Regions from separate parts of the Streptomyces sp. NBC_00104 genome, predicted to be linked through region 1. Evidence: riboswitches for the same ligand, from Rfam matches in the RefSeq annotation. Region 1 holds a riboswitch; the other holds the start of a gene.

Region 1 (11,905 bases):
CGCCCGTCGCGGCGCGCACACTCTCGATCTTCGTCTTGAGCTGCGCGGCCGTCGTGACGTTGGACTGGCCCCAGTCGTAGGACCAGGAGTACAGCTCCGAGGACGTGTAGCCGTCGGCCTTGAAGTACGAGATCCAGTCGTCCCAGGTGCCGGACGAACTGCTCAGACCGTGTACGAAGACGACGGGGTTGTGGGTCGCGGCCTGAGCGGAAGGCGCGGAGAAGGTGAGCGACAGAAGGAGCGTGGTGGTCACGGTCCCGAGGGCCGTGGCGATACGGCGCATGCGGCGCTGCATGGTGCCTCCTGAAACGGGTGGGGTTCGTTCGGAGTGTCAGGGGGGTCTACGCGCGCCGCATCGGCGAAATCGCCGGTCTTTACTGGTCGGTTAACTCGCAAGTAACGTGATGGGTGTGGTGACTCCGGTGAACCCCCCACGACTTCCGCATCGCTCGCCACCGCCCCCCACGAACGTGTGGTCGAGCCCGGACGCAGCGTCGGCCGCCGTGCCCACGCTGTCCGAAGGCGTGCGCGTACGCCTGCTGCACGCCGCCCACAGCGACCCGCGGGCCGCCGCGGAACTCGCCGCCGCCCTGACCCCACGCCAGCTCACGGGACTCGACCCGCTCCCCGCCGAGCCCCTGTCGCTGGCCCCCGCCCTGCTGCGGACCCACCGCCGGGACGTACGGGCCCTGCCCGACGACACCCGGTTCCTGCTGCTCCTCGCCGCCGCCGACCAGCACCCGGTCCCGACCCACGCCTACGCGCGCGCCGTCACCTCGGCCCGGCTCGACACCCGCCCCCTCGACACGGCGGAGGCCGCGGGCCTCGCGCACGCCACGGCCCAGGGCATCGTCTTCCGGGACGCCTGGACCCGGATCGCCGTGTACGAGTCCGCGTCCATGGCCGACCGGCGCGAGGCCCATCGCCTCCTCGCCGCCGTCCTCAGCGGCGAGGGCGAGAGACCCGGCCGGTCCTGGCACCGGGCCGCCGCCGCCCTCGGCCCCAGCCGCCGCCTCGCCGCCGAACTGCGCCTGGCGGCACGGGTGGCACGTGCCATCGGCGACCCCACCCTGGCCTCCGCCCTCGCCGAACGCGCCGCCGGCCTCACCCCCGAACCGGCCGAACGCATGCCCCTGCTCGCCCAGGCGGCCGCCGAGGCCTGGCAGGCGGGCGACGGCGACCGCGCCCGCCGCCTCGTCGCCGCGACCGACGACGACGCCCTCGCCGGACTGCTCGCCCTACGCGCCGGAAACGCGGCCGAGGCCTTCGACGCCCTGCTCACCGCCAGCGTCCGGCACGTCGGCGACCACACCACGGACAGGGCTGCCCATCTGTTGGCACGAGCCACCGAGGCCGCCATCTACACCGGTGACCTGCGCCGCTGCCGGGAGGCCGCCGCCGTCGCCGACGGACTCGGCATCCTGCCGCCCAGCACCCTCGGCGCCCTCGCCGCGGCGTTCGAGGGACGGTACGACGACGCCCGGGACGTCCTCGAAGCCGCCGCCGGGCGCTGCGGCCCCGGTGGCGACCCCACCCAGCTGATCCACTCCGGGATCGCCGCCCTGCTCCTCGGCGACCACACCCGCGCTGTCACCGCCACCGCCCGCGCCGCCGCCTCCGCACGGGCCAGGGGTGAGACGGTGACCGTGCCGCAGGCCATGGAGTTCCGGGCCTACGCCGAGTTCTGGACCGGGCGCCCCAAGGCCGCCGAGGCCGCCGCCCTCGACGCCCTGCGCCAGGCGTACGCCACCGGACAGGACAACGGGGCCTGCCACCTCCAGGCAGCCCTCGCGATGTTCGCCGCCGTCACCGGCGACGAGCAGGTCTGCCGGGAGCGCGCCGAGTCCGCCCGCGCCTACGCCCTGGAACGCGGCCTCGGACTGCCCGCCGCCCTCGCCATGTTCGCCCTCGCCTTCCTCGACCTGAGCACCGGCCGGTACGCCGCCTCGGCCGCCCGCCTCCGCGCGCTCGCCGGCTTCGGTCCCGGGCACGGGCACCGGGCCATCCGGCACATCGCCACCCCGCACTACGTCGAGGCCGCCGTCCGCACAGGCGACACCCGGGTGGCCCGCGCCGCGCACGCCGACTACGACCGCTGGGCCCGCACCGTCCGCAGCGCCGACGACCTCGCCCTCAGCGCCCGCTGCCGCGCGCTGCTCGCCACCGGGGAGGAGGCGGTCGAGCACTACCGGGCGGCCCTCGACCTGCACGCCTCAGGCACCCGCGACTTCGAACGCGCCCGCACCGAACTGCTCTTCGGCAGCGCCCTGCGGCGCCTGCGCAACCGCACCGAGGCCCGCGACCGGCTCCACAGTGCCCTGGAGGCCTTCGACCACTTCGGCTCACCGCACTGCGCGGCCCAGGCCCGCGCCGAACTCCGCGCCCTCGGCGAGCGCGCCTCCACCGCCCCGGCCGCGGAGGCCCTCGCGACCCGGTTGACGGCCCAGCAGCTCATGATCGCCCGCATGGCCGCGGACGGCGCGACCAACCGGGAGATCGCCGCGAGGCTGCTCCTGAGCCCGCGCACGATCGACCACCATCTGCGGGGGGTGTTCTCCCGGTTGGGGATCAGGTCGAGGATCGAGTTGGTGAGGCTGCTGGGGGAGCAAACGGAGCCGTAGGGGTGCTGACTTGTGTCGACCGCGGATTCGTCGTGGCTGGTCGCGCAGTTCCCCGCGCCCCTTTCGGGGCGCGGCCCGGCCTCAGGACGCAGCGGCGCTCTGCCGTGCCGTGAACGCGGCGGCATCCCATACGCCACCCAGCCCCGGTGCCAGCCAGTCGGCGGCCCTCGCCCGGAAGTCGGCCGGTTCCCACCTCCCCGCCCCCGCGGGAACCGCCCCCAGCAGCGGTGCGTCGGCCACCACCGGCAGGTCCGCCAGGTTGCAACGGGACGCCAGATCGGGGGCCTTGGGCCAGCTGCCGATCACGACACCCGCCAACTCCACCTCACGCACCCGGAGTTCACGGGACGTCAGCTCGGTCGTGTTCAGCGTCCCCAGCCCCGCCGAGGCGACCAGCAGCACCGGCGCGCCGAGCAGCCGGGCCGTGTCCGCCAGCGTGCCGCCCGCCTCGTCGAAGCGGACGAGGAGCCCTCCCGCGCCCTCGACCAGCACCAGGTCGTGGTCGACGGCGAGTTTGGCCGCCGCCTCGGCCACGTCCTCCGGGTGCACCGGGGGCAGGCCGGAGCGTCGCGCGGCGGTCGCGGGAGCCAGCGGCTCGGGATAGCGGGCGAGTTCGCGGACGGTCACGGTGCCCGCGAGCCTGGCCACCTCGTCCGCGTCGCCGCGCTCGTCCGGCCGCAGACCCGTCTGCGCGGGCTTGAGCACGGCCACGGACCGGCCGGCCGCCACGGCCACCGCCGCGACGGCCGCCGTGGTGACCGTCTTGCCGACCTCCGTGCCCGTCCCCGTGATCACCAGGACCGTCATGTCACCTTCCTCCGTCATCCCGCCGTCGCCGCCGCGCACACCGCGCGCGCGATCCGTGCCACGTCCTCGTCGCCCGTGACGTACGGCGGCATCGTGTAGACGAGATCGCGGAAGGGACGCAGCCACACGCCCTCGCGAACGGCGGCCGCCGAGGCCGCCCGCATGTCCACCGGGCGGTCCAGCTGCACGACCCCGATCGCGCCGAGGACGCGTACGTCCCTCACCCCCGGCACCTCACGCGCCGGCGCCAACCCGTCCCGCAGCCCCGCCTCGATCCGCTTGACCTCCGCGAGCCAGTCCTGGCCGAGCAGCAGCTCGATCGAGGCACAGGCGACGGCCGCCGCCAGCGGGTTGCCCATGAAGGTGGGCCCATGGGCCAGCACCGGCACCTCGCCCCGTGAGATCCCGTCGGCCACCCGGGCGGTGCACAGCGCCGCCGCCATGGTCATATAACCGCCGGTCAGTGCCTTGCCGACACACATCACGTCCGGCGTCACCGCCGCGTGGTCCGCCGCGAACAACGCGCCCGTACGCCCGAACCCGGTCGCGATCTCGTCGAACACCAGCAGCACGTCGTGCGCGTCGCACGCCTCGCGCAGCACCCGCAGATACGCGGGGGAGTGGAACCGCATCCCGCCCGCGCCCTGCACCACGGGCTCCACGATCACGGCGGCCAGCTCGTCGGCGTGCCGCTCGATCGCCGAACGCAGCAGCTCCGCGTACGACTCCTCGTACGCGACCGGCGGCGCGTCCACGAACACCTGCCGGGGCAGGACGCCCTGCCACAGCTCGTGCATCCCGCCCTCCGGGTCGCACACCGACATCGGCTGCCAGGTGTCGCCGTGGTAGCCGCCGCGCCAGGTCAGCAGGCGCTGCTTGCCGGGGCGGCCGAGCGAACGCCAGTACTGCAGGCACATCTTGGCCGCGACCTCGACGGAGACCGACCCCGAGTCGGCGAGGAAGACATGCTCCAGGCCTTCGGGCGACATGTCGACAAGGTGCTTCGCCAGCCGCACGGCGGGCTCATGGGTGAGCCCGCCGAACATGACGTGGCTCATCCGGCCGAGCTGCTCGCGCGCCGCCTCGTTGAGCACCGGGTGGTTGTAGCCGTGGATGGCCGACCACCAGGACGACATGCCGTCCACCAGCTCACCCGAGCCGTTCGCGAGCTGCAGCCGGACCCCGCTCGCCGACTTCACGACGAGCGGTTCCTGCCGGCCCGGCATGGGCCCGTACGGATGCCACACGTGCCGCCGGTCGAGCTCCAACAGTTCGGGCACGGTCGGACGGGGCAGGTCAGGCATTGGGCGCGAGATCCGTTCCGGCGCCCCGACGGCGTACGGCCACCAGATCCGTTCGCGCCTCGCCCGCCGGGGTCTCGACGGCCGGGGCCTCGGCGGCGGAACCGCACACCCCGCCCCCCGCGTGCGACCCACAGCCCGCGCCCGCGTCCTCGTGCGACCCGCAGCCGCCACCCTCGTGCGACCCGCACCCGGCGCTCTCCCGGGACCCGCAGCCCCCGCCGGCGGACACGGTCGCCCGGTGCTCCGGCAGGGTCACCTGATCGGTGCCCTCGACCTCGAAGCCGGCGTCAGCGATCATCTCCAGGTCGGCCTTGCCGGCCTGGCCCTCGCTGGTGAGGTAGTCGCCGAGGAAGATCGAGTTGGCCAGGTTCAGGGCGAGCGGCTGCATCGTACGGAGATGGACCTCGCGGCCGCCCGCGATCCGCACCTCGCTGTCGGGGCAGACGAACCGCACCATCGCCAGGATCCGCAGACAGCGCTGCGGGGTGAGGTTCCACTCCTTGGCGAGGGGGGTGCCCTCGAACGGGATCAGGAAGTTGACCGGTACCGAGTCCGGGTCGAGTTCGCGCAGGGAGAAGACCACGTCGACCAGGTCCTCGTCGCTCTCGCCCATGCCCGCGATCAGGCCAGAGCAGGCCGACAGGCCCGCCGCGTGCGCCTTCTGGACGGTGTCGACGCGGTCGGCGTACGTGTGCGTCGTCGTGATCTCGCCGTACGTCGCCTCGGACGTGTTCAGGTTGTGGTTGTAGGCGTCCGCGCCCGCCTCGCGCAGGCGTTCGGCCTGGCCGTCGGAGAGCAGACCGAGGCAGGCGCACACCTCTACGCCCTCGTGTCGGTCCTTGATGGTCTTGATGGTGTCGGAGACCCGGTCCACGTCCCGGTCGGTCGGACCGCGCCCGGAGGCCACCAGGCAGACCCGCTTGGCGCCCCCGGCGAGCCCGGCCGCGGCGGCCTCGGAGGCCTCGTCGGGCTTGAGCCAGCTGTACTTGAGGATGCCGGCGGTCGAGCCGAGCCGCTGCGAGCAGTAGGAGCAGTCCTCGGGACACAGACCGGACTTGAGGTTGACCAGATAGTTCAGTTTCACCCGGCGCCCGAACCAGTGCCGGCGCACCTTCCCGGCCGCGGCCACCACGTCCAACAGCTCGTCGTCGGAGGTGCCGAGGACGGCGAGCGCCTCGGCACGGCTCAGCGGCTCGCGCCGGAGCCCCTTGTCCACCAGCGTGTTCAGCAGGTCCATGAGAGCCGATCCTGTCCTACGGGACCGCTCCCGGCCAAGGAGAGTTCGGACAACAGAGTGGGTTCGACGTGTGGGTATTGCCACATCGTGGGCGGCCGACCGTGCCATTAGTGTCTGTGCACTGCCTACAAATGCCCCCGCCGCGCCGTCCCACGACAGGCCGGCGCCGCGGGCTGCCCCCACCACCCCCGGAGGACCCATGGCGTTCGGCTGGATCGACGAGCAGGCGTCGGCACGCCGCCGGGCCGGGCTCGTACGCACCCTGCGCCCCCGCCCCGCCGACTCGCCGCTCCTCGACCTCGCGAGCAACGACTACCTCGGTCTGGCCCGGCACCCCGAGATCACCGAGGGGGCCGCCGAGGCCGCGCGCCGGTGGGGCGGCGGGGCCACCGGCTCCCGGCTGGTCACCGGCACCACCGAGCTGCACGGCGAGCTGGAGCGGGAACTGGCCGACTTCTGCGGCTTCGAGGCCGCCCTCGTCTTCTCCTCCGGCTACGCGGCCAACCTCGCCGCCGTCACCGCGCTCGCGCCGCACGGCTCCCTGATCGTCTCGGACGCGGGCAACCACGCCTCCCTCATCGACGGTTGCCGACTGGCCCGGGGCACCACCCAGGTCGTGGCCCACGCCGACCCCGACGCCGTCCGCAAGGCGCTGGGCACCGGGGGCCAGGGGGTTGCCGTCGCCGTCTCCGACACGGTGTTCTCCGTGGACGGTGACGCCGCCCCACTGGCCGGACTGGCCGCCGCCTGCCGGGAGTACGGCGCCGGGCTCGTCGTGGACGACGCGCACGGGCTCGGCGTCCTGGGTGACGGGGGCCGGGGCGCGCCGCACGCGGCGGGGCTCGCGGGCGACCCCGACGTGGTCGTGACGGTCACGCTGTCGAAGTCGCTGGGCAGCCAGGGCGGTGCCGTCCTCGGCCCGGCGCACGTCATCGACCACCTGGTCAACGCGGCCCGGACGTTCATCTTCGACACGGGTCTCGCCCCGGCCGCGACGGGTGCGGCGCTCGCCGCGCTCCGGCTGCTGCGCCGTGAGCCGGAGCGGGCCGCGCGGGCCCGCGAGGTGGCGAGGGAGCTGCACACACGGCTGACGGCGTCGGGCCATGAAGCGGTGCGGCCCGACGCCGCCGTAGTGTCCGTGCGCGCGCCGTCGCCGGAACAGGCGGTGCGGTGGGCGGCGGACTGCCGGGCGGCGGGTCTCGCCGTCGGCTGCTTCCGCCCACCGTCCGTGCCGGACGGCGTGTCGAGGCTGCGGCTGACCGCCCGCGCGGATCTCACGGAGGGGCAGATCGACCGAGCCGTGGGGATCATCGGCGATACGCGACCGTGAGTCGGCGTCCCGGCCGAGCGTCGCCGTAAGCGGAAGTGCGGGCGCTGTCGGTGGTGGTCACCGCAGCGTGGTGATGAATCCCTCCCAGACCTCGGGGTCGAACAGCAGGGCGGGCCCCGCCGTGTTCTTCGAGTCGCGTACGGCCACCAGTCCGGCCCAGCGGCCGGACCCGGGACGGGCCGTCTCCACGCAGTTGTTCATTCCCGTGCTGCGGCTGCTGCGCAGCCATCGCACTCCGCGCAGTTCGGTACTGGTGGTTACGTTCCGAGGCAGTGCGGACATGGTGCCTCCTTACGCGCCGGCGGCTAGCCCGGCGATGTAATCCAACGAGTCCTCGGGCGAAAGGGCGTGGATCTGAAGGGTGTTGAAGGCCTCGACATACGCCTTGAGGTCTTCTTTCCGTTCGAGATAGAGGCTACTCGTCAAGTGGTCGAGAACAACCACGTCCAGATCGGATGTGCTCCGAAATGAGAAAATTACGAAAGGACCCGTGACGCCGATGTGCGCCCCGGCAGTGAACGGCAGTACCTGCAGTCGCACTTGAGGAAGCCGCGCCGCCTCGACCAGACGGCCCAGCTGCCGGGCCATGATCTCGGGACCGCCCACCTCGCGCCGGAGAACGCCCTCGTCGAGCACGGCGCTCAGCTCCATCGGCGGGTTCCCGCGCAGCACCTCCTGCCGCGCGAGCCGTACTTCCACGAGCGCGTCGAGTTTGTCGTCTTCCAGCCCCTCCACCGCGGCCCGCGTCACCGCCCGCGCGTACTCGGGGATCTGCAGCAGCCCCGGCACCACCGAGGTCTCCAGCGTCCGCATCCCCCCGGCCTGCGACTCCAGACTGATGAAGTCCCGGTACGTCGGCGGCAGTACGCCCCGGTACGCATGCCACCAGTTGTGCCGCCCGCCGCCGTCCTCGGAGCCCGCCAACGCCAGGAGCAGCTCCCGTAACTCCGTGTCGTCGATTCCGTACGCGTCCAGCAGCTTGCGGACGTCCGCGGGCTTCACCCCGCTGGCGCCCGTCTCGATCCGGCTCACCTTGGACTGGTGCCAGCCCACGCGATGGGCCGCCTCGATACTGGTGAGCGCGGAACGGGTGCGCAGTACACGCAACTCGGCGCCGAGCTTGCGGCGGCGGACCGCCGGACCGTACTGCATGGGTTTCTCCTTCCGTCCGGCGCGCGAAGTCGGGGTGACGACAGAGGATGGACGAAGGCCCCACCCGAATACGGTCGGCCGTCGGATAGTTCACCGCTTCGAGCGACAGATATATGCATATCTTGGTGGATCGCCACCCGTGACAGCCCAGGTAGTGGCAGTCTGGCGCGAAGCACCAGTCCGGGACCGTAGTCGAACCATCCGCTCCCTGTCGGACACCGGTCCCGTGGGAAAGGGACGTCTCGCCATGGCAGATCACCTGGAAGCATCCGTCACTCTGCCGAGCGATCCCGCCTCGGTGTCCGCCGCCCGGAACTACGTCGCCAGTGTGCTCGCCGAATGGGGCCTGCCGGGCGACACGGACACCGCGGACACCGTGCGCCTGATCGTGTCCGAACTCGCCACCAACGCCGTCCAGCACACGCTCGGTCAGTCGCCCACCTTCACCGTGGACATGGCACTCGACCGGGACGAGCACCTGCGCATCGGCGTCACCGACAGTCATCCACGCTTTCCCAAACGGCTGCCGGCCGCCGTCCAGCAGGACAACGGCCGGGGCATGGTCATCATCCGCTGGCTGACCGCCGAGTGCGGCGGCAGGCTGAGCGTCAGACCCACACGGGAGGGCGGCAAGACGGTGGCGATCGAACTTCCTTGGACGGCCCCCGTGCAGCCGGTCGGGGCAGGCGGTCCGCAGGAGACCTGACAGGGCTCTCCACTGGCGACCGCGTCGTCCGTTCGGCAGAGTGCCACGTCCGGGGTTTCGGTGTTCTGCTGGAAGAGCGAGCGGGGCAGGGCGGCCGGGGCGGTGCAGAGCGCCGCCGCGAGGACCGCCGGCACCAGGGTGGTGACGTAGGTGGCGCGCTGGACGGAGTCCAGGTCCGGGAAGCGCGGAGTGAAGGCCGGCGTCGGCAGGAACGCGAAGAGGACCTCTCCCCCGGTCTGGGGGACCCGCAACTCCTGGAGCAGCTCGGAGAGTCGCGGTCGGCGCGTTCGAGGGGTGTCTCGTCGCGTGCGGGGCGGGTGCGTGCGTCGGCCACGGACGAGCGGGTAACCAGAAAGGCCCGTCGCACGCCCGTCGGGGGCGGCGGAGAGATCCGCCGCCCCCGACGGTGGGTCAGCGGACCCGGCCGTACCAGACGTTCTTCGTCCAGAGCTTCTGCAGCCGGACGACGTCACCCGTCTTCGGCGAGTGCCAGATCTTTCCCTTCCCCGCGTAGATACCGACGTGGTAGACGCTCGATCCCGAGTGGAAGAAGACGAGGTCTCCGAGCTTGCGGCTGCTCGCGGAGATGTGCTTCGTCTTGTTGTACTGCTGCTGAGCAGTACGGGGCAGCTTCTTGCCCGCCTTCTTGAACGAGTAGAGCGTCAGCCCTGAGCAGTCGAACCTGCCCGGGCCCGTGGCGCCGTACTTGTAAGGGGAGCCCTTCTTGGAAGCCGCGACCTTGAGTGCCTTCGACGCCACGGTGGCGGCCTCGGCGTCGGATGCGACGCCCGGTACCACGATGCTGCCGCTCACTGCGGCGATGGTGAGAGCCGAGGCCGTGCCGGCCCGGGTCAACAGCGACGGGACACGATTCAGCGCAGACATGCGCAACCCTTCGTCAGCCGCCTGTGAAGGATGACCTGTCGGATTCGGGCTGACAAAGTTGCCCGGCCGCTGACGCGGCTTCACCCCAAGGGCTGCTCGGCGCGGTCATGGCTTGACCGTTCCGGCGACCCGTCGTGCCTGGGTCCTCCACTCCTGCCGATGCACTCCTGTCGACCGGTCATCCGGGCGGCGGCAGGACTCGGCGTCCACCCGGATCGCCCCGCCGCTGCGGCGGGGGCTTGTCGTCAGGAAGGGATCTTGACGCACGAACGTCCGAAAATCCCAACGGAACCATGGATTTGTGGTCTTACTCACCACTCACCCGTTCGGGTGGACAGAATGATTTCGGCTGTTGTGTCCACGTGTTCGAGGAGGTCCGCACCAGCACCGGAACAGTGCATTCCGACCGCGTAGCGGGCGCGTTGTGCAACTTCACAGGTCCTCACGACGTATGGGCCGATGGGTCGATCGCGGTAGGCCGTCCGGAGGGCGCGAAGCCCGGGCCGGACGCCCCGTCAGTAGTACGGAGAGCGGCCCGGGATCGGTTCAGGCGGGCCAGTCCTCCGGCTCCGGGGGTAGCGCCACCAGGCCCGTCCGCCGCTTTCCGTCGAGGACCCGCAGGGCGCGCGCGAGCGTCGGGGCGTGCACCTCGTTCTCCCCGCGCCTGTGCATCAGTTCGAGCGCGTCGCGCAGAGCGGTCGCCTTGGCGACGAGCGCCTGCGCCGCACGCAACCCGCGGTACGTGTCGCCCGGGCGCGCCGGATTGATCCGGCCGACCAGGTCGACCACGTCCAGGTAACGGTCGATCAGCTCCGCCTCGGCGCGCGTGAGCGCGGGCAGCGGCGGCAGTTCGGGTGGGAGCATCGGTGGCTCACCTCGCGCCGGGGAGCGTGGGCGAGGTCCTGCGGCTCGGGATCACCCGGTCCGCCAGGCCGTACTCCACCGCCGCCTCGGCGTCGAGGAACTTGTCCCGCTCGATGTCGGCACTGATCCGCTCGGGGCTCTGGCCCGTGTGCCGGACGAGCATCTCCTCCAGCTTCCGGCGGTTGCGCATCAGCTCCTCGGCCCGGATCGCCAGATCGCTCGCCTGTCCCTCGATCCGGTCGGCCACCGCCGGTTGGTGGATCAGTACGCGTGCCCCCGGCAGCATGAACCGCTTGCCCGGTGTGCCCGCCGCCAGCAGCACCGCGGCGGCCGACCCCGCCTGTCCCAGACAGATGGTCTCCACGTCACAGGTGACGAACCGGATCGTGTCGTAGAGCGCTGTCATCGCGCTGAACGAGCCGCCCGGCGAGTTGATGTACAGCGAGATGTCGCGGTCCGGCGACTGGTACTCGAGGTGCATGAACTGCGCCATCACGTCGTTCGCCGACGTGTCGTCGATCTGCGTCCCGAGGAACACGATCCGTTCTTCCAGCAACTTCGAGTACGGATCCATCGTTCGGTGACCCGCACTGGTGCGCTCGGTGAACTCGGGCAGCACATGACGGGCCGAGGGTCGGTTCGCGGGCATGGGGCGCGCCTCCTCTGATCGATTTCTGTACAGAATGTACAGGACGTACGAGGCGATGAGGAGGGGAGTCGAAGGAAGAGGAAAAGGACGGAGCCCCGGACCGAGGTGGTCCGGGGCTCCGAGGAGTGCGGGGCGGGGAACTCAGTTGATGGCCACGGGGGCGGGTCTGCCCGAGAAGGTGATCGGGGGCCAGCCCTTCGAGACCGCGATCGCGGACAGGGCGCTCGCGATCTCGGCGGGCGTGACGACATTCTCCGCTGGTGGCGTGTCGCCGTTCCATCCGGAGATCTCCAACGTGAACCCGATCTTCAGGTAGTAGTAGGCATCCTCGTCCTCCACGCTCAGACTGG
Region 2 (11,905 bases), 6.6 Mb from region 1:
TGCGTGGGGCCGTGCGCCGTCCGTACGCGGTCCGCGCGCCGTCGCCGGTACACCGCGAGCGTCGACCTCAGTACACAGCCAGCGTCGCCCTCAGTACACCGGAAGCGTCCTCGGGCCGAGGTCGTCGCGGGCGGGCGGGCGCGCGAGCCGGACGGTGGCGCCGAGGACGCTCAGGCCGTGCGGGGCGACGACGACGGGCTCCAGGGAGACCGCCACGACCTCGGGGTGGTCGTCGACCAGTCGGGAGACCCGCAGCAGCAGCTCCTCCAGCGCCTCCGTGTCGACGGGGGCGGAACCCCGCCAGCCGAAGAGGAGCGGTGCGGTCCGGATCGACCGGACCAGCGAGGTCGCGTCCCGCTCGGTGGCCGGGATCAGGCGGTGCGCCATGTCCCCGAGCAGCTGCGACGCGGGCCCGGCGAGCCCGAACGACAGCACCGCCCCGGCCGCCGGGTCCACCACCGTCCGCACGATCGTGTCGACCCCGCGCGGGGCCATGCCCTGCACGACCGGACGGAGCTCATCGGGCCCTCCGAACAGCTCCGTCAACTCCGCGTACGCCCGCCGCAGTTGCTCCTCGTCCGCCAGGTCGAGCCGTACGCCGCCCAGGTCGGCCCGGTGCCGCAGGTGCGGGGCGGTCGTCTTGAGCGCGACGGGGTAGCCGATGGCCTCCGCCGCCCGCACCGCCTCGTCGGGCGTGGGCGCGGGTCGCGCCTGCCGCGGGTGGATGCCGTACCGCGCGAGCAGTGCGCCCGTCTCCTCCGCGTCGAGCGTGAGTCCCTCGCCCCGCGCCAGCAGTGCGTCGATCTGCTCGGCGGCCCCCTTCTCGTCGATGTCCTCGTACGCGGGCACCCGCCCGGGGTCGGCCGCCTCCCGCCGCCACTGCGCGTAGTTCACGGCTTCGGAGAGTGCGCGAACGGCCCGCTCGGCGGCGGGGTAGGCGGGGATGAGGTGCGCCTCGGCCGCGGCGGCTTCCCCCCGCTCAAGCGCGGCCGAGGGTGGGGGAAGGTGGGCACCCCCCGCGGCGCCGGGCGCCCTGTCACCGGCCTGTGGTGCCGTGCTCGCCGCGGCCGACAACGCCTCCGCGAGCCCACCCAGCTCGACGTGCACGACCAGCACCGGCTTTGAGGGATTCGCGGCGGCAGCGGACCGCAGTGCGTCGGCCAGGGCCGCGTCCCCGGGTGACGTCTCCCCCAGCGCGGGTATCGCCGTGACCACGACCGCGTCGCACGAGTCGTCGGCCAGCGCCCGCGACAGGGCCCCGGAGAAGTCCCGCGCCGAGGCCCCGGTCGTCAGATCCAGCGGGGGCAGCGGCCGCAACCCCTCTGAGAGACACGCGTCGTAGGTGAGCAGCCCCAACGACTCGGAGTTCCCCAGAATCGCCACCCGCGGCCCCGCTGGCAGGGGCTGCCGGGCCAGCAGCAACCCCGCGTCGACGAGTTCCGTGATCGTGTCGACCCGGATCACCCCGGCCTGCCGCAGCAGTGCGGAGACGGTGGTGTGGGGCAGCCGGGTGGCGCGCACGGCATGCCCCAGGGGTGCGGAACCATGTCGCGCCCCCTGTACCACCACGAGCGGCTTGACCGCCGCCGTGCGCCGGGCGAGGCGGGTGAACTTGCGCGGGTTGCCGATGGACTCCAGGTACATGAGGACGACATCGGTGTCCGGGTCCTCGTACCAGTACTGGAGGACGTCGTTCCCCGACACGTCCGCGCGGTTGCCGGACGACACGAAGGTGGAGACGCCGGTGACGCCGGTGACCCCTCCCCCGCGCCGGTGCAGCCGGGACAGCAGTGCGATGCCGATGGCGCCGGACTGGGCGAAGAGCCCGATGCGCCCGGAGCGCGGGGCCTCGGGGGCGAGCGAGGCGTTGAGCCGTACACCGGGGGCGGTGTTGATGATCCCGAAGGCGTTCGGCCCGATGATGCGCATGCCGTACGTACGCGCCTGGCGCACCAGTTCGCGCTGGCGCTCGCGCCCGTCGGGGCCGCTCTCGGCGTACCCGGCGGAGACGACCACGAGCCCCTGCACGCCGTGTTCACCGCACTGGGCGACGACCTCGGGCACGTACGCGGCCGGGACGGCGACGACCGCGAGGTCGACAGGCCCCTCGATGTCGGTGACGGACCGGTGCGCGGGCACCCCGGCGATGTCCTTCTCGTCCTCCCCGAGGGCCTTGTTCACCGCGTACAGCCGCCCGGTGAAGCCCGCGTCCCGCAGATTGGCGAGCACGCTGCGGCCCACTCCGCCCGGCGTGCGCCCGGCGCCGATGACGGCGACCGAGCCGGGGGCCAGCAGCCGCTGTACGGACCTGGCCTCGGCTCGCTGCTCGCGGGCGCGCTGGACGGCGAGGGAGCGGTCGGTGGGCTCCAGGTCGAACTCCAGGCGGACGACGCCGTCCTCGAAGCTGCGCTTCTGCTGGTACCCGGCGTCGGTGAACACTTTGATCATCTTGGAGTTGGCGGGGAGCACCTCGGCGGCGAAGCGTCTGATGTCGCGCTCGCGGGCGACGGCGGCGATGTGTTCGAGGAGGGCGGAGGCGACGCCGCGACCCTGGTGGGCGTCCTGGACGAGGAAGGCGACCTCGGCCTCGTCGGCGGGGGCGGACGCGGGCGTTCCGTCGGCGCCGATGCGGTCGTAGCGTACCGTGGCGATGAACTCGCCGCCGACGGTGGCGGCGAGCCCCACCCGGTCCACGAAGTCGTGGTGCGTGAAGCGGTGGACGTCCTTGGCGGACAGGCGAGGGTAGGGCGCGAAGAAGCGGTAGTACTTCGACTCGTCCGAGACCTGCTCGTAGAAGCTGACGAGACGCTCGGCGTCATCAACGGTGATGGGCCTGATGCGTGCGGTGCCGCCGTCGCGCAGCACCACGTCGGCCTCCCAGTGGGCGGGGTACTCGTGCCGGTCCGACGAGGTCTGCATGGGCCCCAGAGTACGGCTCGCGTACGACAACGGCGCGGGGCAGTCTGGGGAAGCGCAACAGACGCGCGGAAGCCGGTTCGTGGTCAGGCCGTGGGCTCGTTCCGGTACGCCGCGCCATATGGGAAACTGGTCTAGACAACCTGGTCTAGACCTCTCTGAAGTACCCGAGACACCTGAAGGGCAGCATCACATGGCTGAGCGCCGCGTCAACGTCGGCTGGGCCGAGGGCCTCCACGCCCGACCCGCATCCATCTTCGTCCGGGCCACCACGGCCTCCGGTATCCCCGTGACGATCGCCAAGGCCGACGGCAACCCCGTCAACGCGGCCTCCATGCTGGCGGTGCTGGGCCTCGGCGCCCAGGGCGGCGAGGAGATCGTGCTCGCTTCCGAGGCCGAGGGCGCGGACATCGCGCTCGACCGTCTGGCGAAGCTCGTGGCCGAGGGACTCGAAGAACTCCCCGAGACGGTCTGAGCGACCCGGCCGAATAAAGCGGAAAAGGCCTGAAAGGCCACCCGCAGACACACCGAAGGGCTCGTCCGATTTATCGGGCGGGCCCTTCGCCTTTTCGTCCTTTTCCGTTCTGCGGGCAGCAGGAAAAATGCCCTTCGGAATTCTTCCCTCTTTGTATACGGCTCCTGTGTTAATGCCGCAGACTCGGCGTGTTTACGGGGTGTTGCGAAGTCCTCACACGGTCGGGGCGTTCCGTCCCGCCGGCCCCGGACGGAAATCGGAGCCGGTGTGCGGCGGTGGCGCGCTCGGTGTGCAGGGACGTGATCGTCCGGGCCCGGTCGCTGTCGCCGCGCGCGACCGCGTCCACGATGCCGCCGTGCTCCGCCCAGGACTCCACGGGGTTGGCCGGCGCCTCGATGGCGTACATCCAGGCGATCTTGTGCCGCAGCTGGGCGAGCGTCGAGGTCAGCGCGGGGCTGCCGGACGCCTGTGCGAGCGTCTCGTGGAACCAGCCGCCCAGGGAGCGCAGATCCTCGCTGTTCCCCCTCCTGGCCCGCTCCTGGCCCAGTCTGACCAGGCCGCGCAGCACCTTCAGGTGTGCTTCCGTGCGGCGCTGCGCGGCGCGGGCGGCGCCCAGTGGCTCCAGCAGCATGCGCATCTCCAGCAGGTCGGCGGCCTCCTGCTCCGTCGGCTCGGCGACGCACGCGCCCGCGTGCCGACGGGTCACCACGAAGCCCTCGGCCTCCAGCGTGCGCAGCGCCTCGCGCACGGGGACCCGGCTGACGCCGTACCGGCGGGCGAGCAGTTCCTCGGTGAGACGGCTGCCGCGCTCGTAGACACCCGCGACGATGTCATCACGGATCGCCGTGCATACCGAGTGCGCCGGAATACGCATGACCGACCTCCGCCTTAATCCCCGTGAAACGTCGATGATTGACGTGTGTTCCAGCGACTCTATTGCAGCGAGCCGGAATTTCCGATGGCGGACCGGAATCCAGGGATATTTTTTGGACAGGAGGTACGTCACAACGCGGAAAGCCCCGGCTCGGTGAGCCGGGGCCTCCTGGGAAGCGTCGAGTGGTGCGTCAGACGTTCACGCCGTGCGAACGCAGGTACGCGGCGGGGTCGATGTCCGAGCCGTACTCGGCCGTCGTCCGGGCCTCGAAGTGCAGATGCGCGCCGGTGACGTTGCCGGTCGCCCCGGAGAGGCCTATCTGCTGGCCGGGGGTGACCGTCTGGCCGACGGAGACGCCGATGGACGACAGGTGGCCGTACTGCGTGTACGTGCCGTCGGTCATCTTGATGACGATGTTGTTGCCGTACGCGCCACCCCAGCCCGCCTCGACGACGGTGCCGGAACCCACCGCGTGGACGGCGGTGCCGGACGCGGCGTGGAAGTCGACGCCGGTGTGGCTGCCGGAGGACCAGACGGCGCCGCCGGCCTTGTAGCCGGTGGAGATGTACGAGCCGCTGATCGGGGCGACATAGGTGTTGAGGCGCTCGCGCTCGGCCGCGCGGGCGGCACGGGCCTTGATCTCTTCGCGCTCCTTGGCGGCGGCACGTTCCTGCTCGGCCTTCTCGGCGGCGGCCTTCCGGGCCTCCTCCTGCGCCTTCTTCTTGACGGCGGCGACCTCGGCGGCCTGCTGCTGGGCCAAGGCCTGGGCGTCGACCTGCTCGGCGACCGTGTCGCCGAGGACGATGATCTGGTTCAGGCCGGTCTGCTCGACGGCGGGCTCCTCCGCGGCGAGCGCGGGAGCGGCCAGGGTGCCGATGACACCGGTGGTGGTGAGAGCGGCGACGCCCACGTTCCTCGTGGTCGTGCGCTTCACACGGCCGGGACGCCGGTGCTTCCCGGGGGCGCGGGTGAACGCCATGAAGTGGCTGGTCCTTTCCTTCCTTCTCGCCTACCGGGTTAGCTGACGGGTTCGGAGCAGGAAGGTCTCCTACGGCTGCCCCTCGTTTCGCGACGCTCCGCGAAGGGCACCCGATTCACCCCAGGGACTTCGGTGGGTCCCCGGCTCCCCTGGCTCGCGCCATGGGGACTCGGCGATGACTGTCCGGTGCCGCGGCTGCGGCGAACTTCTGACGAACAGCCGGACCGACGCTAAGCGGGCCGTCTTCGAAATAACAAACGGATCACAGGATTTGTTAAGTACGCCACAGGTCAGACACACAACCTCCGCCATCAATACGGACAAACGCGGGCCCTGGTGACTCTTCAGTCACCAGGGCCCCACGGACGTGTGTCCTTCTGTCCCGGTTCTACTCGGCCGGTACGACGGTGACTTCGCCGATGTCGAGGGCCCTGACCGGCGCCTCGATCTGCGCGGCGTCACCGACGAGGACGGTCACCAGACGGTCCACCGGGAAGGCGCTCACGGCGGCCGCGGTGGCCTCCACGGTGCCCGTGGCGGCGAGTTGGCGGTACAGCGTCGACTGGTAGTCGTCCGGCAGGTACTGCTCGACCTGGTCGGCCAGCGTGCTCGCCACGGCCGCGGCCGTCTCGAACTTGAGCGGGGCGACCCCGACGAGGTTCTGCACGGCGACATCGCGCTCGGCGTCGGTCAGGCCCTCGGCGGCGAGCGTGCGCAGCACCGTCCACAGGTCGTCGAGCGCCGGTCCGGTGTTCGGTGTGTCGACGGAGCCGCTGATGGCGAGCATCGCCGTGCCCGAGCCGTCCGGCGCGGAGCGCAGCACCTGGCCGAACGCGCGCACCCCGTAGGTGTAGCCCTTCTCCTCGCGCAGGACGCGGTCCAGGCGGGAGGTGAGGGTGCCGCCGAGGCAGTAGGTGCCGAGCACCTGGGCCGGCCACACACGGTCGTGCCGGTCGGCGCCGACCCGGCCGATGAGCAACTGGGTCTGCACGGAGCCGGGGCGGTCCACGATGATCACCCGCCCGGTGTCGTCGGCGCTCACCGACGGCACGGGGCGCGGCTTGGCCGGGGAACCGGTCCAGGCGCCCAGGGTGTCGCCGAGCAGCGCGTCGAGGTCGACTCCGGTGAGGTCGCCGACGACCACGGCGGTGGCCGTCGCGGGGCGCACGTGCCGCTCGTAGAAGGCGCGTACGGCCGCGGAGTCGATGCCCTCGACGGTCTCCTCGGTGCCCTGGCGGGGCCGCGACATACGGGACGTGGCGGGGAACAGCTGCCTGGAGAGCTCCTTGGCGGCCCGGCGGCCCGGGTTGGCGGTCTCGTGCGGGATCTCGTCGAGCCGGTTGGCCACCAGCCGCTCGATCTCGCTGTCCTCGAACGCGGGTGCCCGCAGGGCGTCGGCCAGCAGGCCGAGCGCCTTCTCCAGCCGCGACACGGGCACTTCGAGGGACAGGCGGACGCCGGGGTGGTCGGCGTGCGAGTCGAGGGTGGCGCCGCAGCGCTCCAGCTCGGCGGCGAACTCCTCGGCCGTGTGCTTGTCGGTGCCCTCCGAGAAGGCCCTGGTCATGATGGTGGCGACGCCGTCGAGACCGGCCGGCTCGGCGTCCAGCGGCGCGTCGAGCAGGACCTCTACGGCGACGACCTGCTGGCCGGGGCGGTGACAGCGCAGCACGGTCAGGCCGTTGTCCAGGGTGCCGCGCTCGGGCGCCGGGAACGCCCAGGGCCTGGCCTCGCCGGCCTGGGGCTGCGGGTGGAAGTCCATGGTCGCGAGCTCGGTCACTTCGCCGACTCCTCGTTCTTGTCGGTCTCGTCGGTCTGGTCGGTGGGTTCGGCGGCCTCCGCCTCGGCGGCTTCCCCTTCGTCGCCCTCTTCGCCGGCCACGGGCTCGTAGACGAGCACCGCGCGGTTGTCGGGCCTCAGCCGCGCCTTGGCGATCTCCTGGACCTCGTCGGCCGTCACCTCGAGAACGCGGTCGACGGCGGTGAGGGCGAGCTTCGGGTCGCCGAACAGGACCGCGAAGCGGCACAGTTCGTCGGCGCGGCCCGAGACCGTGCCGAGCCGGTCCAGCCACTCACGCTCCAACTGGGCCTGGGCCCGCTCCATCTCCTCGGCCGTGGGGCCCTCCGCGGCGAACCGGGCGAGCTCCTCGTCGACGGCGGCCTCGATGACGGGCACCTCGACGTCGCCGGAGGTCTTCACGTCCAGCCAGGCCATGGAGGGCGCGCCGGCCAGCCGCAGCAGGCCGAACCCGGCCGTCACGGCTGTGCGGTCACGGCGTACGAGCCGGTTGTACAGGCGGGAGGACTCGCCACCGCCGAGGATCGTGAGCGCCAGGTCGGCCGCGTCGCACGCGCGCGTGCCGTCCTCCGGCAGCCGGTAGGCGGCCATCAACGCGCGCGCGGGCACGTTCTCCTCGATCACCTCGCGCAGCTGCTCGCCCATGATGTCGGGCAGCGCGCCGTCGCGGGGCTCGGGCTTGCCGTCGTAGGAGGGGATGGAGCCGAAGTACTTCTCCACCCACGCGAGTGTCCGGTCCGGGTCGATGTCGCCGACGATCGACAGGACGGCGTTGTTGGGCGCGTAGTACGTCCTGAAGAACTGCTGGGCGTCCTCCAGGCTGGCCGCCTCCAGGTCGTCCATCGAGCCGATCGGCGTGTGCCGGTAGGGATGGCCCTCGGGGTGGGCCAGACGGAAGATCTTCTCGAAGGCGGTGCCGTAGGGCACGTTGTCGTACCGCTGCCGGCGCTCGTTCTGGACGACGGCCCGCTGGTTGTCCAGGTTCTTCTGGTCGAGCGCGAGCAGCAGGCTGCCCATGCGGTCGGCCTCCAGCCACAGCGCGAGCTCCAGCTGATGGGTGGGCATGGTCTCGAAGTAGTTGGTGCGCTCCCAGCTGGTGGTGCCGTTCAGCGAACCGCCCGCGCCCTGGACCAGCTCGAAGTGGCCGTTGTCCTTGACCTGGCCCGAGCCCTGGAACATCAGGTGCTCGAAGAGGTGGGCGAGGCCCGTACGGCCCTCGACCTCGTGGCGCGAACCGACGTCGTACCAGAGGCACACCGCGGCGACCGGGGTCAGGTGGTCCTCGGAGAGCACCACGCGCAGGCCGTTGTCCAGGCGGTGCTCCTTCACTGTCAGGCCTTCGGAGCCGGCCTCGGCTGTGGCCGTGTGACCCATGGGCGGTACGTCCCTTCGATCGCTGTGCTGTGGTCGCGGGATCCGTCGTGGAATCGTCGCGGAAACCGCTGTTCTCCTGCCGGTCCTGCCACTGTATGCAAGCGTGCGGACCCCTGGAGAAGTTCCCGGGGGTCGTACGCCGAGAGCGAGACGGGGGCTTGCGGTCGGCGGTCACGGTTAAGGTCGGCGCACGCTGTTGACGCGGTGGCTCGGAACCCCGTATCCAGTGGTCGGAGCCGGGTCGTGTCCGCGTTGTCGGTGCGGCAGTCCACAATGGTCCGCGTCAGAGTCCGTTCACGTCTCAGCAAGGAGCCGGCAGCGATGGCCCGCCGCAGCACGAAGACCCCGCCGCCCGACGACGCGTTCGAGGAGAAGATCCTCGACATCGACGTCGTGGACGAGATGCAGGGCTCCTTCCTGGAGTACGCGTACTCGGTCATCTACTCCCGAGCCCTGCCCGACGCCCGTGACGGCCTGAAGCCGGTGCACCGCCGGATCGTCTACCAGATGAACGAGATGGGCCTGCGCCCCGACCGCGGCTATGTGAAGTGCGCCCGCGTCGTCGGCGAGGTCATGGGTAAGTTGCACCCGCACGGCGACTCGTCGATCTACGACGCCCTGGTGCGCCTCGCCCAGCCCTTCTCCATGCGGCTCCCCCTGGTCGACGGCCACGGCAACTTCGGCTCGCTGGGCAACGACGACCCGCCGGCCGCCATGCGGTACACCGAGTGCCGGATGGCCGACGCGACGAGCCTGATGACGGAGTCGATCGAAGAGAACACGGTCGACTTCTCCCCGAACTACGACGGCCAGGAGCAGGAGCCGGTGGCGCTGCCCGCCGCCTTCCCGAACCTGCTGGTCAACGGCGCGTCCGGCATCGCCGTCGGCATGGCCACCAACATGCCGCCGCACAACCTGGGCGAGGTCATCGCGGCCGCCCGCCACCTCATCAGGTATCCGAACGCCGACCTGGACACGCTGATGAAGCACGTCCCGGGCCCCGACCTGCCCACCGGCGGCCGGATCGTCGGTCTCACCGGCATCAGGGACGCGTACGCGACGGGGCGCGGCACCTTCAAGATCCGTGCCACGGTGGCGGTGGAGACCGTGACGGCCCGCCGCAAGGGCCTGGTCGTCACCGAACTGCCGTTCACCGTGGGCCCGGAGAAGGTGATCGCCAAGATCAAGGACCTGGTCGGCTCGAAGAAACTTCAGGGCATCGCCGACGTCAAGGACCTCACCGACCGTGCGCACGGCCTGCGTCTGGTCATCGAGATCAAGAACGGCTTCGTGCCGGAGGCGGTCCTGGAGCAGCTCTACAAGCTGACGCCGATGGAGGAGTCCTTCGGCATCAACAACGTGGCCCTGGTCGACGGCCAGCCCCTCACCCTGGGCCTCAAGGAGCTTCTCGAGGTCTACCTCGACCACCGCTTCGAGGTCGTACGGCGCCGCTCGGAGTTCCGCCGCGGCAAGAAGCGCGACCGTCTTCACCTGGTCGAGGGTCTGCTCACCGCGCTGGTGGACATCGACGAGGTCATCCGCCTGATCCGCTCCAGCGACAACTCCGCGCAGGCCAAGGAGCGCCTGATCGAGCGCTTCTCCCTGTCGGACATCCAGACGCAGTACATCCTCGACACCCCGCTGCGCCGTCTCACCCGGTTCGACCGCATCGAGCTGGAGTCCGAGAAGGACAGGCTCAACGCCGAGATCGCCGAGCTGACCCGGATCCTGGATTCGGACGCGGAGCTGCGCAAGCTGGTCTCCGGCGAACTGGCCGCCGTGGCGAAGAAGTTCGGCACCGGGCGCCGTACGGTGCTGCTGGAGTCCTCGGGCACCCAGGTGGCCGCCGTTCCGCTCCAGGTCGCGGACGATCCGTGCCGGGTGCTGCTGTCGTCGACGGGGCTGCTGGCGCGTACGGCCAACGGCGAGCCCTTCGCGGCGGACGAGGACGGCAAGCGCGCCAAGCACGACGTCATCGTCTCCGCGGTCCCGGCGACGGCCCGGGGCGAGGTGGGCGCGGTGACCTCCACCGGCCGCCTGCTGCGCCTGAACGTGGTCGACCTGCCGCAGCTGCCGGACACGTCGGCGGCCCCCAACCTCTCGGGCGGCGCCCCGCTCGCGGAGTTCCTCACCCTCCAGGACGGCGAGACGGTCATCTGTCTGATGACGCTGGACGAGTCGTCGCCGGGGCTGGCCATCGGCACCGAGCAGGGTGTCGTCAAGCGTGTGGTCCCCGACTACCCGTCCAACAAGGGGGAGCTGGAGGTCATCACGCTCAAGGACGGCGACCGGATCGTCGGTGCCGTGGAGCTGCGCACCGGCGAGGAGGACCTGGTCTTCATCACGGACGACGCCCAGTTGCTGCGTTACCAGGCCTCCCAGGTCCGCCCGCAGGGCCGTCCGGCCGGCGGTATGACCGGCATCAAGCTCACCGAGGGCGCGAAGGTCATCTCCTTCACCGCCATCGACCCGGCCGCGGAGGCGGTCGTCTTCACGGTGGCCGGCTCCCGCGGCACCTTGGACGACTCGGTCCAGACCACGGCCAAGCTCACCCCGTTCGACCAGTACCCCCGCAAGGGCCGCGCCACGGGCGGCGTCCGCTGTCAGCGGTTCCTCAAGGGCGAGGACTGCCTCTCCATCGCCTGGGCGGGCCCCGTCCCGGCCCGCGCCGCCCAGAAGAACGGCACCCCGGCCGACCTCCCGGAGATGGACCCGCGCCGCGACGGCTCGGGCGTGTCCCTGGGCAAGACGGTGTCCGCGGTGGCGGGGCCGGTGTGAGCGAAGGCCTTCACAGGTTGTCGCTTCACAGGTTGTCGTAGGAGGCCTCGGGTTCCTCGGCCGCTGCCTCCTGGACGTAGCGAAGGACGCCCCACATGCCGTGTTCGTCGGCTTGTGGGGTGTCGTTCTCGTCCCTGCACGCCTCCAACTCCTTGCTCAGGGCGGGGGCGTCGATACCGGCCCCGATGAGCACGAGCTGACTGAGACGCCTCTCGTCCCCGGTCCCGTCGTGGTCCGCCCAGGGCTCGGGGTAGAACCGCAGGAACCGCCCGACGGCATGCACGGCGTAGCGGTTCCGGGGGTCGTACGGCCCGAAGTCGACGTATCCCTTGATGCGGTAGAGCCCGTCGGCCCGCCCGTCCAGGAAGTCCATGAGCCGCCGGGGGTCGAGCGGAGCATCGGAGACGAAGGCGACGCTGTCGTAGCCGGTGTGCAGATGCCCGGTGTGCTCGTGCCCGTCCTGCGTGTCGTGGTCGTGCCGGTGGAGGTCGTCGAAGGAGAGCTGGCCGATGCGCTCCTCGGAGGGCCGGCAGTCGAAGAGGAACTCGGGGTCGATACGCCCGTAGGTGGCGGGCACGACGGCCGCACCGTCACTGATCGAGCGGACGAGCGCCAGGACCCGTTCCCCGTCCTCGGCCCGGTCGAGCTTGTTGACGACGACGAGGTCGGCGATGGCGAGATGCCGGTCGATCTCGGGATGCCGCTGCCGGGTCTC

The links. A riboswitch is a leader RNA that binds a small molecule or an ion and turns the genes downstream of it on or off. The one in region 1 is predicted to bind cyclic di-AMP.
Positions count from the first base shown of each region.
Region 2: it holds a riboswitch for cyclic di-AMP, as region 1 does, so the genes downstream of both, OG272_RS36200 (M23 family metallopeptidase) here and OG272_RS07240 (C40 family peptidase) in region 1, are expected to answer to the same signal.

Region 1 covers NZ_CP108215.1:1,687,164-1,699,068, reverse strand. Annotated here, with positions in the region: gene OG272_RS07290 (alpha/beta fold hydrolase) at 1-295, opposite strand, end outside; gene OG272_RS07285 (LuxR C-terminal-related transcriptional regulator) at 405-2,621, shown strand; gene bioD (dethiobiotin synthase) at 2,703-3,428, opposite strand; gene OG272_RS07275 (adenosylmethionine--8-amino-7-oxononanoate transaminase) at 3,443-4,732, opposite strand; gene bioB (biotin synthase BioB) at 4,725-5,969, opposite strand; gene OG272_RS07265 (8-amino-7-oxononanoate synthase) at 6,169-7,299, shown strand; gene OG272_RS07260 (DUF397 domain-containing protein) at 7,357-7,581, opposite strand; gene OG272_RS07255 (helix-turn-helix transcriptional regulator) at 7,591-8,451, opposite strand; gene OG272_RS07250 (ATP-binding protein) at 8,699-9,157, shown strand; partial or broken gene OG272_RS07245 (DUF6328 family protein) at 9,214-9,491, opposite strand; gene OG272_RS07240 (C40 family peptidase) at 9,569-10,042, opposite strand; cyclic di-AMP (ydaO/yuaA leader) riboswitch at 10,046-10,257, opposite strand; gene OG272_RS07235 (hypothetical protein) at 10,589-10,906, opposite strand; gene OG272_RS07230 (ATP-dependent Clp protease proteolytic subunit) at 10,914-11,555, opposite strand; gene OG272_RS07225 (hypothetical protein) at 11,697-11,905, opposite strand, start outside.
Region 2 covers NZ_CP108215.1:8,255,752-8,267,656, reverse strand. Annotated here, with positions in the region: gene OG272_RS36215 (GNAT family N-acetyltransferase) at 91-2,919, opposite strand; gene OG272_RS36210 (HPr family phosphocarrier protein) at 3,110-3,391, shown strand; gene OG272_RS36205 (GntR family transcriptional regulator) at 3,561-4,265, opposite strand; gene OG272_RS36200 (M23 family metallopeptidase) at 4,456-5,244, opposite strand; cyclic di-AMP (ydaO/yuaA leader) riboswitch at 5,258-5,429, opposite strand; gene OG272_RS36195 (pitrilysin family protein) at 5,633-7,021, opposite strand; gene OG272_RS36190 (pitrilysin family protein) at 7,018-8,412, opposite strand; gene OG272_RS36185 (DNA topoisomerase IV subunit A) at 8,734-11,190, shown strand; gene OG272_RS36180 (GTP-binding protein) at 11,216-11,905, opposite strand, start outside.